Regions from separate parts of the Microbacterium sp. KU4F genome, predicted to be linked through region 1. Evidence: predicted binding sites of a transcription regulator. Region 1 holds the regulator's gene; each other region holds the start of a gene.

Region 1 (3,272 bases):
CCGAGCTCGAGGGCATGCGCGGCGCGGAGGTCGCGGACCGGGCTCGCCCAGGCGAATTCGTACACGAACGTGGGCGCGCGGCGCGCACGCGCGACCTCGATGGCCGGTTGTCGCACGGCCAGATCGGTCAGGACCTGTCCGATGATCTCGCCGGGCGACGCGTCGGGGAACGTCGCCCGATACGCGCGCCACACGCCGCGCGGGAGACGCTTGGCGAGCGCGAGAAGCGCATAGGTGCCCCGTGAGAGCTTCGCGAACGCGGCGGGCGTGTCCCACAGCCGGTACTCGTCGGTGTTCGTTCCGATGATGAGAGGGATGTCGGCGTCGACGAGTGCGCGGCGGGGGTTCTCCGGCAACGTCGTCGGATCGACGCTCGCGTTGAAGCCGGGGGCTGCCTTGATGAGGGTCGAGTTCGCGGTCAGTTCATCCCTGGTCGCGACGAGCCGCTGGGGCGAGACGGCGCGGAAGCTCTCTGCGGTGGCGGGGACTCCGAGTCGGCGAGCGATGTCGCGCGCGGGCCGGGCGGCGCGCTTGGGCGTGGCGGCGTCCAGAGGTCCCGACTCGATGATCGCGCCGGCGACGAGCGGGCGCAGGTCTTCGCGCGCCAGGAGAGCAGCGACCGCGGCTCCGCCGGCGGACTCGCCGAAGATCGTGATCCGAGAGGGGTCGCCGCCGAAGCGGGCGATGTTGCGATGCGTCCACCGCAGCGCCTCGGCGGCGTCGGCGAGCCCGATGTTGCGCGGAGCATCGGGCAGGACGGAGAACCCCTCGGACCCCAGCCGGTAGTTCGCGGAGACGAAGACGACGCCGTCGCGGGCGAACGGGGTGCCGTCGTACGTGCTGATCGCCGCCGTGCCTCGCTCCAGCGCTCCGCCGTGGAACCAGAGCATGACCGCGGCGCCGTCGGCATCCTCCGGGCGCCACACATTGACGGTCAGGATGTCTTCCCCGGGGATGATCGTCGAGGGGAGGAGCTTGCCGATCTCGCCCGGGTAGGGCGACTGAGGCGACGTGGGGCCGAACGCGGTGGCCTCGCGCACACCCTCCCACGCTGCGGCGGGCTCGGGGAGGGCGAATCGCCGCGCCCCGACCGGCGGTTCGGCGTAGGGGATGCCGAGGTAGCGCTCGATCTCCTCGGAGCGGATCCCGGAGACGGCTCCGGCCTCGGTGCGGACGACGGGATGCGGCATACGACCTCCTCTCGCGAGTCTACGGGTGCCTTCCGGAGACTCGCGGCTCGAGCGCGCTAGAATTGGCACTCCCAGACCTCGAGTGCCAGGAGGGAGTGCGCATGGTCAGCGATCGGGGACTCGACGTGCTTCGAGCGATCGTCCAGGACTACGTCGAGACGCGTGAACCCGTCGGGAGCAAGTCGATCGTCGAACGTCATTCGTTCGGCGTGTCCGCGGCGACGATCCGCAACGACATGGCGCTGCTCGAGGACGAGGAGCTGATCACCGCACCGCACACCTCGTCCGGCCGAGTGCCGACCGACAAGGGCTACCGCGTCTTCGTGAACCACCTCGCCGAGCTGCGCCCGCTCACCAGCGCCCAGCGCTCGGCGATCACGGCGTTCCTCGGTGCTCCGGCGGACTTGGACGACATGCTCGGACGGACGGTGCGCGCGCTGACCCAGCTCACCGGCCAGGTCGCGCTCGTGCAGTACCCGTCGTTCGAGCGCGCGAGCATCACGCACGTCGAACTCGTCCACCTCGGCGGTTCGCGTCTGGTCGTCGTGCTCGTCACCGACACCGGTCGGGTGTCGCAGCGTCTGATGGCAGCGCCCGAGCCGCTCGAGGAGACGGATGTGGCGACGCTCCGCGCGCAGGTGTCGGTGCTGGTCACCGGGCGACCGGTACGCGAGGGCACGCAACGGGTCGCGCAGGCACTGGCAGAGACGCTGACCGACAGCCGGGCCGACCGCGCCCTCGGGGCGCTGCTTCGCACGGTCGGCGAGGAGCTCGACGAGTTCCGCCAGGATCGGCTCGTGATGGCGGGAACGGCCAACCTCGCTCGTGCGGAGGGCGACTTCCGCGGCAGCATCTACCCGCTGTTGGAAGCGATCGAGGAGCAGGTCACCCTGCTGCGTCTCATGGGCGAGATGGTGGCCGACGAGCAGGGGCTCGCCGCATCCATCGGGCGCGAGAACGAGGCGTTCGGTCTCGTCGAGGCGTCCGTGGTGGCCAGCGATTACGACACGACCGGAGGGCAGGCGCGCGTGGGTGTGCTCGGCCCCACTCGGATGGACTACTCCAGCAACCTCGCGGCCGTCCGCGCCGTGGCTCACTACCTGAGCCGTCTGCTGGAAGAAGACGAACGCGCGCGCTGAGCGCGCGAGACGATTCCGCGTCACGCGGACGGGAAGGCTGAAGTGGCAGACCACTACGAAGTACTCGGGGTGCCTCGCGACGCATCGCAGGACGACATCAAGAAGGCGTACCGCAAGCTCGCGCGTCAGCTGCATCCCGATGTGAACCCCGGCGAGGATGCGGCGGAGCGGTTCAAGCTCGTCACGCACGCCTACGACGTGCTGAGCGACAGTGAGCAGCGTCGTCGGTACGACATGGGCGGCGACAGCGGTGGATTCGGTGGTGCCCAGGGCTTCGGCGGGTTCAGCGACATCTTCGACACGTTCTTCGGCGGGGGAAGCGGGGCTGGACGCGTGCGTCCGCGCTCGCGCACCGAGCGAGGCCAGGACGCCCTCGTGCGCGTGACGCTCGAGCTGCGGGAAGTGATCTTCGGGGCTCATCGCGACATCGAGGTGGATACCGCCGTGCTGTGCGAGACGTGCGAGGGCGGGTGCTGCCAGCCGGGCACGTCGCCCGTCACCTGCGACATCTGTCACGGCAGCGGACACGTGCAGCGCACGGTCCGCAGCCTTCTCGGCAACGTCGTCACGAACCAGCCGTGCGCCACGTGCCAGGGCTACGGCACGACGATCCCGTACCCCTGCGCGACCTGCCAGGGCCAGGGGCGCGTGCGCGCGCGGCGGACGGTCTCGGTCGACATCCCCGCGGGCGTCGAGACGGGCCTGCGGCTGCAGCTTCCCGGCTCCGGCGAGGTGGGCCCCGCGGGCGGTCCCCACGGCGACCTGTACCTAGAGATCACAGTGGCCGCGGACGAGGTGTTCAGCCGCGACGGCGACGACCTGCTCGCCACCCTCGACGTCTCGATGCCCGATGCGATCCTCGGAACCACCACGCGGATCGAGGCGCTGGACGGCCCCGTCGACCTGGAGCTGCGCGCCGGGGTCCAGGCCGGCGACGTGCTGA
Region 2 (3,272 bases), 2.6 Mb from region 1:
TCTTGGTGAGCTTGTCGACGACGTTCAGCGACACCGAGGAGGATGCGGCGCCGATCACGATCGAGACCTTCGCGTTGATGAGCTCGTCGGCCGAGGCGGACGAGACCGTCATGTCGTTGCTGTCACCGGAGTCGGTCCAGAACGTACATGCGTCGTCGCCCGCGGCGACGATGTCGTCGACAGCCAGGCCGACACCGGCGATCTCGGGCGGGCCGAGGAACGCCAGGGTTCCGGTGGTCGGCAGCAGGGTGCCGACCTTCAGGATGTCAGCGCTCGTGGTGCCGTCGGCGCAGTTCTGCGCCGTGTAGTCGCCACCTGCGTCTGAGCTGCCGGAGGGCGCTGCTTCGCCCCCGCCGGCACACCCGACGAGCGCAAGCGCCGAGACGCCCGCGAGGGCGGTCGCGGCAAACCACGCCTTCTTGGAGTGAACCATCTGGTTCCGTCCTTTCACTCTTCAATGCGCGACCTGGACGCCGCGTTGCGCCAGAAGCTAGCCGCGCATTGTTACGAGTGTGTTGTAGGCGCGCGTCGCGCACAGTCTCCGCACCCTTTCGCGACGAAATCGTTATGAATCGCGCCGCTTTTCGACGCATTACGTCAATTCGGCCACGTCGGACGGAGCGTTCTGCAATCCTGCGTCCTTGCGCGCGCGGCGCGAGGCGATGATCGAATCCGCGCTCAACAGGATGAGCGCGGCCCACACGAGCGCGAACCCCGCCCACCGTCCGGCCGTCATCGGCTCGCCGAGCACCCACCATCCGATGAGGAACTGCAGAACCGGAGCGACGAACTGGATGATGCCGAGCAGCGTCAGGGGCGCCCGGCGCGCACCCGCGGCGAACAGCAGCAGTGGGACGGCCGTCACGACGCCCGCCAGGGCCAGGGCCACCGTGGTGCCGACCCCGGCGGAGGCGAAACCCAGCCCCGTCGTCAGACCCACCACGACGAGCTGCACGAGGGCGAGAGGGGTGAGCCAGAGCGATTCCAGTGTGAGCCCGCTGACCGCATCCACGGACGGACCGATCTTCTTCTTCACGAGTCCGTAGAAGCCGAACGAGAACGCGAGGATGAGGGCGATCCAGGGCATGGCGCCGTAGCCGACCACGATCACCACGACCGCGGCGGTGGCGAGCCCGATCGCCACCCACTGGGTCGGGCGCAGTCGCTCGCGCAGCACCAGCACGCCCAGCAGGACCGTGACGATCGGATTGATGAAGTAGCCGAGGCTCGTCTCGATGACGTGACCGCTCAGGGTGCCGATGAGATAGGTCTGCCAGTTGACGTAGATCAGGATGCCGGCGATCACGGTGAGAGCGACGAGTCGACCCTGGCGAAGGATGGCGGCGAGGCGCCGCCACGAACGCGTCACCGCGATCAGGAGCGCGCAGAAGACCAGCGACAGCAGGATGCGCCACGCGACGATCTCGAAGGCTCCCACCGGCGCCAGCAGCAGGAAGTACAGCGGCAGCACGCCCCACAGGAGATAGGCGGAGAAGGCGTACAGGCCGCCGGCGAGGCCCTGCTCGGGGGAAGTGCGTGGGTTCACCGATCCAGCCTAGGACCGCGGGCGCTGCCGGGGCGCGCCTACAACGAACGAAGCCCCCGGCCGAGTGGCCGGGGGCTTCGAGCAGTCGATGTCAGCGAACGACGACCGCGAGCACGTCGCGCGCGGAGAGCACGAGGTACTCGTCGGCGCCGAACTTGACCTCGGTGCCGCCGTACTTGCTGTAGATCACGCGGTCGCCGACGGCGACGTCGAGCGGAACACGGTTGCCGTTGTCGTCGATGCGGCCGGGGCCCACGGCCACGACCTCGCCCTCCTGGGGCTTCTCCTTGGCGGTGTCGGGGATGACCAGGCCACTAGCGGTGGTCTGCTCGGCCTCGACCTGCTGAATGACGATGCGGTCCTCGAGCGGCTTGATGGAAACCGACACGGTCTACCTCTTCTTTCTCGCTTCGTGAAACGGAAGACTCAGTTAGCACCCTCACACCGAGAGTGCTAACGGCAAGTCTAGAGGCGTCCTGGCACTCGTGCAACGCGAGTGCCAACACAAGCTCGCACCTAGGCTGGAGCGATGGAGATGAGCGAGCTGCGCGCCCTTCTCACCCCCGAAGGACTGCGCCTGCTGGATGAGACGGGACCGATCGAGTCGACGGCCGCGGTCGCGACGGCCGTGAGCAGGCTCCGCGCCGCGGGACACGGGCCCGACCTCGTCTCGGCGGTCGTCGGTCAGGCGCGACTGCGCGCCCGCTCGGCGGCGAAGTTCGGACCGTTCGCCGGCCGGATGCTCTTCACCGCCGCGGGGCTCGAGCAGGCCACCCGCCTGAGTGTGGCCGCCCGCCATGCCGGTCGGTTCCGCGACGCGGGACGCCGTCGCATCGCCGATCTCGGATGCGGGATCGGCGGCGATGCCCTGGGGTTCGCAGCCCTCGGGCTCGAGGTCGCCGCCGTGGACGCCGATGAGGCGACCGCGGCCGTCGCCGCCTACAATCTGGCGCCGTTCGGCGACACCGTCACGGTCTCGCACGCCCGCGCGGAGGAGATGGATCTCGGCGACAGGGATGCGGTGTGGCTCGACCCCGCGCGTCGCCCGGTGGGCGGCTCCCACAGCGACCGCCTGCGCGCCGACGAGTACAGCCCGGCGCTCGGCTGGGCGTTCGAGCTCGCCGAACGCATGCCGACCGGCATCAAGCTCGGTCCCGGCTTCGATCGCGACAGCATCCCCGACGGTGTCGAAGCGCAGTGGATCAGTGTGGACGGATCGACGATCGAGCTCGTCCTCTTCTCCCGGGAGCTGGCTCGCGACGGGGTGCGGCGTGCAGCACTCGTCGTCCGCGGCGACCAGGTGCACGAGCTCACATCCGCTCAGGACGCCGAAGACGTCGCCCCTCGCCCGCTCGGCGCGTTCCTCCACGAACCGGACGGCGCCGTGATCCGCGCCCGCCTGATCGGCGACGTGGCCCGATCGCTGGATGCGGGCACGCTCGATGAACGCATCGCCTACCTCACCTCGGACGAGGCGATGACGAGCCCGTTCGTGCAGAGCTTCCGCGTGCGGGAGCAGCTCCCCGCCGACGAGAAGAAGCTTGCTCGCGCCCTTCGCGAGCGCGGTATCGGCACGCTCGAGATCAAGAAACGCGGCGTCGACGTGGACCCGGCGCAGCTGCGCACCCGGCTCAAGCTCAAGGGCGAGGCTTCAGCGACGCTGCTGCTGACGCGGATCGGCGACAAGCGCGCCGCGATCCTGGCGGACCGCGTCTGATCAGCCCTC
Region 3 (3,272 bases), 1.3 Mb from region 1:
GGCGGAGCCGACTTCCGACGCGGATCTCGTCCCGCGGATGTCGGCTCTCGTCGCAGCGGTCGGCCCGCAGCCCGCGTACGTGCTCGACAGGTTCAGCACGATCGTCGCAGCGAACGAGGAGGGCATGTCGCTGTACGCCGGACTCGCCGAGCTTCCGCCGGAGCAGCGCAACACCTGCCGTTACCTGCTCACCGACCCGCGCGCCCGCGAGACGTTCCTCGACTGGGAGGAGCTCGCCCGCGGCGCCGTCGCCCACCTGCGGGCGGCGAACGTCGACCGCCTCGACGACCCTCGGCTGGGCGATCTCGTACGCGCGCTCGGGGCCCAGAGCGCGCAGTTCGCGGCGTGGTGGAGCGGGCACATCGTGGAGCGGCGTCGGGGGGCGACCACCCGCATCCGCGGACTCGACGGTGTCGTCGTCGAGCGGAGCTACGAGATCCTCCACCTGCCGGACGACGCCGTGCGGCTCACGATCTGGCTCCCACCGGCGGCATGAGCACCCGACCTACACTCGTGCCATGAGTGCGTTCCTCCCCGGTTCCCGCGGCACGCAACCGTGCCCCAACTGCGGCGCCCAGGTCGCGCAGTCCGACCGGTATCCCGCGTATCTCTGCGACGAGTGCGAAGCGCGCGCGGTGGATGCGGACGGCGCCCGCGTCACCGGATCGAACGCCTCCTTCGGCGGCGGGTTCGTCTTGCACTGGCCGGACGGCGAACACGAGTCCCTCCCGTGCGCCTCGGCACGGGTGTGGGTCGACGGACGCGAGTGGGAGTACTCCGAGGCGCGCTTCGGCGGGGTGCTGATCACCCCCGTCCGCGAGCGCTGACCCGGCCGTCGCCTGGGTGTCATCGATGCGTCAGCAAAGAATCACGAAAAGGTAACGGAAACCTCTTCCCCTCCGTTATCTCACCGTTATAGAGTGCTCGCACGGTAGTTGTTTTGCTGTGGCAGCTACCGACATGTGATTGCAGGACACTCTTGGTGCAAAGGGACAAGGGCCGGTCGGAAGCCTCTCCGACCGGCCCTTACTGCTGTCCGCGATGCGTCAGCTCTGCGACTCCGAGACCTGCAGCGCCGGGGCGTCGTCACCCGTGGTGATCTCGACCTTGCGCGGCTTGGCCTTCTCGCTGACGGGGATCGTGACGCTCAGCACGCCGTTGCGGTAGCTCGCCGAGATCTTCTCGGTGTCGAGTCCCTGCCCGAGGCTCAGCTGGCGCAGGAAGGTGCCCGACGTCCGCTCGCGCGTGATCCAGGTGACCCCGTCGCCGGCCGAGAGCGTGCGCTCAGCACGGATGGTGAGCAGCTGGCCGTCGATGTCGACGTCGACCGAGCCGGGGTCGATGCCGGGCAGGTCGGCGGTGAGGACGTAGTGGTCGCCGTCGCGGTAGAGGTCCATCGGCATCTGCCGAGGGCCGCGCCGTGCGGTGTCGAAGAACGTGTTCGCCATGCGCTCCAGGTCACGGAGCGAGTCGTATGCAGCCATAGTCGTCTCCTCTCGAGCGGGATCGGATGCGGATCCGACCCGTAGTCCCTAAGTTGAGCCCTCTTGACTCAACAATCACAGATTAGCACTCTCATGCCGAGAGTGCCAGTTCTCACAGCCACTCCTGGAGCGTCGTCGGCGGCCTCATAGAATCGGCGCGTGAACGACTCCGCCGAGGCGGCGAAACGACCGCCTCTGCTGCGGAGGATCGCCCTCAATCCGCTGATCTGGGCGGCCGCGTGCGCGCTGGCGGCCCTCCCCGGGTACCTCACCGACGGTGGCTTCTTCTCGTACCTGATGTCGGTCGTGGCGGGCGCACTGTGCGGGATCTGGTTCGTGAACCTCACGGTGCGCATGCCGCATCCCGCCGGCACGATCGCGCATCTCGTGATGGCGGTCGCTCTCGCTCCGGCCCTCTTCGCCGCGATCGAACTCGTGCCGCAGTTGCTGGCACCGGGCACACCGCGCGCCGTCTACACGGGCGTCCTCTTCGCGTTGCCGCCGGCGGCCGGCTGGGTCTGGATCACGCTCATCAGCCGCATCACCTCGCTCCTCACGGGAAAGGCCCGGGCGCGGCCCCGCGTGCCACTCGCATGGGAGAACGACGGCGATGCGGTCATCGTGCGCTTCCGTGCGATCCCGATGCGGATGCGGGAACTCACCGCGTGGATGGTCGCCACCATCCTCGTGACGGGAGCGATCGTCGCGACGGCACTGATCATCTTCGGCGACATCGTCGAGCGGCTCGGCCCCCGCCTGCTGATCCTCGCGCTCGGGGTGCTGTTCGCCCTCCCGGCCTATCTCGTCGTCACCGCGCTCCTGCGCAGGCGCTCTGTCGATGCGACCGTACGCGTCTCGCGCGACCGGGTCTGGATCACCGCCGGCGAGACGACGCACGCGCTCCGCCTGAGCCAGATCGAGCGGCTGCGATGGGGCACCGGCAGCGACTACGCGCGGCTCGAGGTCACGGCGCCGGGGGTCGACCTGGCCCTGCTGGTCGGCATAGCGAAGCAGGCGGACGGCCTGGCACCCGAACTCCCGCCGCTGCCGGCGCGAACGCTGCGTCTCGCCGAGACCGAAGGCCTCGAGAAGACCACCTCGCGCCGCGGCTTGGTCACTCTCTCACGCGAGTGAAGAGTTCCCTTACATACATTTACCTACGTTTATGGCAGTATGTAGCCGTGGAAGAACTTCTGAGTGTCGACGACGTCGCTGCCCGTCTACAGCTCGGCCCCGTACCGTGCGCGAATACATCCGCAGTGGACGTCTGCAAGCGACCCGCATAGGCAAGCAGTACCGCATTCACATCAAGGATCTGAAGCTCATCGAAGGCGGTGCGCCCCTGGCAGCGCCCACCCAGGAAGGCGCGTCGACGCGGACGGCAGCCTCCGTCGTCGTTCGCGTCGACGCCGCGAGCGCGGAACAGGAACGGCGAGTCTCAGACCTGCTCAATGCGAATGGAGCGGCACCCCGGGTCGCACTTCAGATCGTGCGCATGCCAGATGATCTCGCGCTCCAGATCATCGCGTCCGGTCCGCTCGATGCCGTTCTGGACGTCCTCGTCACCATCAACAATGCCGTGGAGATCACGAATGAATGACCTCCGCTATCGCAGCAGCACTGGTGCCCTCCAGATCCGCGACACATATGAGCGGCTTCTGCGCCGCTACCTGCCCGACGCCGGACAGAGCGTCGCCCTCACCTCGATCGGCGAGATCACCGCAATCACCGCCGGATCTCCCACAGCTCCGCCCGTTGTCCTTCTGCACGGCTCGGGCTCGACGGCGC

What was found. The regulator HrcA, encoded in region 1, represses chaperone genes, less so after heat shock. The targets are predictions, from matches to a motif close to TTNGCACTCGNNNNNNNCGAGTGCNAA.
Region 2: groES (co-chaperone GroES) is a predicted target of HrcA. The motif match lies at 2,023-2,049, and genes of this name have one in related genera.
Region 3: AC1VNH_RS08140 (Hsp20/alpha crystallin family protein) is a predicted target of HrcA. The motif match lies at 1,567-1,593, and genes of this name have one in related genera.

The regions. Positions count from the first base shown of each region.
Region 1 is NZ_CP200324.1:277,744-281,015, forward strand. Features, by position in the region: gene AC1VNH_RS01410 (carboxylesterase/lipase family protein) at 1-1,190, opposite strand, end outside; gene hrcA (heat-inducible transcriptional repressor HrcA) at 1,292-2,329, shown strand; gene dnaJ (molecular chaperone DnaJ) at 2,372-3,272, shown strand, end outside.
Region 2 is NZ_CP200324.1:2,892,919-2,896,190, reverse strand. Features, by position in the region: gene AC1VNH_RS14485 (ABC transporter substrate-binding protein) at 1-433, opposite strand, end outside; gene rarD (EamA family transporter RarD) at 593-1,546, opposite strand; gene groES (co-chaperone GroES) at 1,638-1,934, opposite strand; gene AC1VNH_RS14470 (class I SAM-dependent methyltransferase) at 2,076-3,263, shown strand; gene AC1VNH_RS14465 (hypothetical protein) at 3,264-3,272, opposite strand, start outside.
Region 3 is NZ_CP200324.1:1,601,761-1,605,032, forward strand. Features, by position in the region: gene AC1VNH_RS08130 (helix-turn-helix transcriptional regulator) at 1-496, shown strand, start outside; gene AC1VNH_RS08135 (hypothetical protein) at 519-827, shown strand; gene AC1VNH_RS08140 (Hsp20/alpha crystallin family protein) at 1,047-1,484, opposite strand; gene AC1VNH_RS08145 (hypothetical protein) at 1,644-2,618, shown strand; gene AC1VNH_RS08150 (hypothetical protein) at 2,725-3,084, shown strand; gene AC1VNH_RS08155 (alpha/beta fold hydrolase) at 3,077-3,272, shown strand, end outside.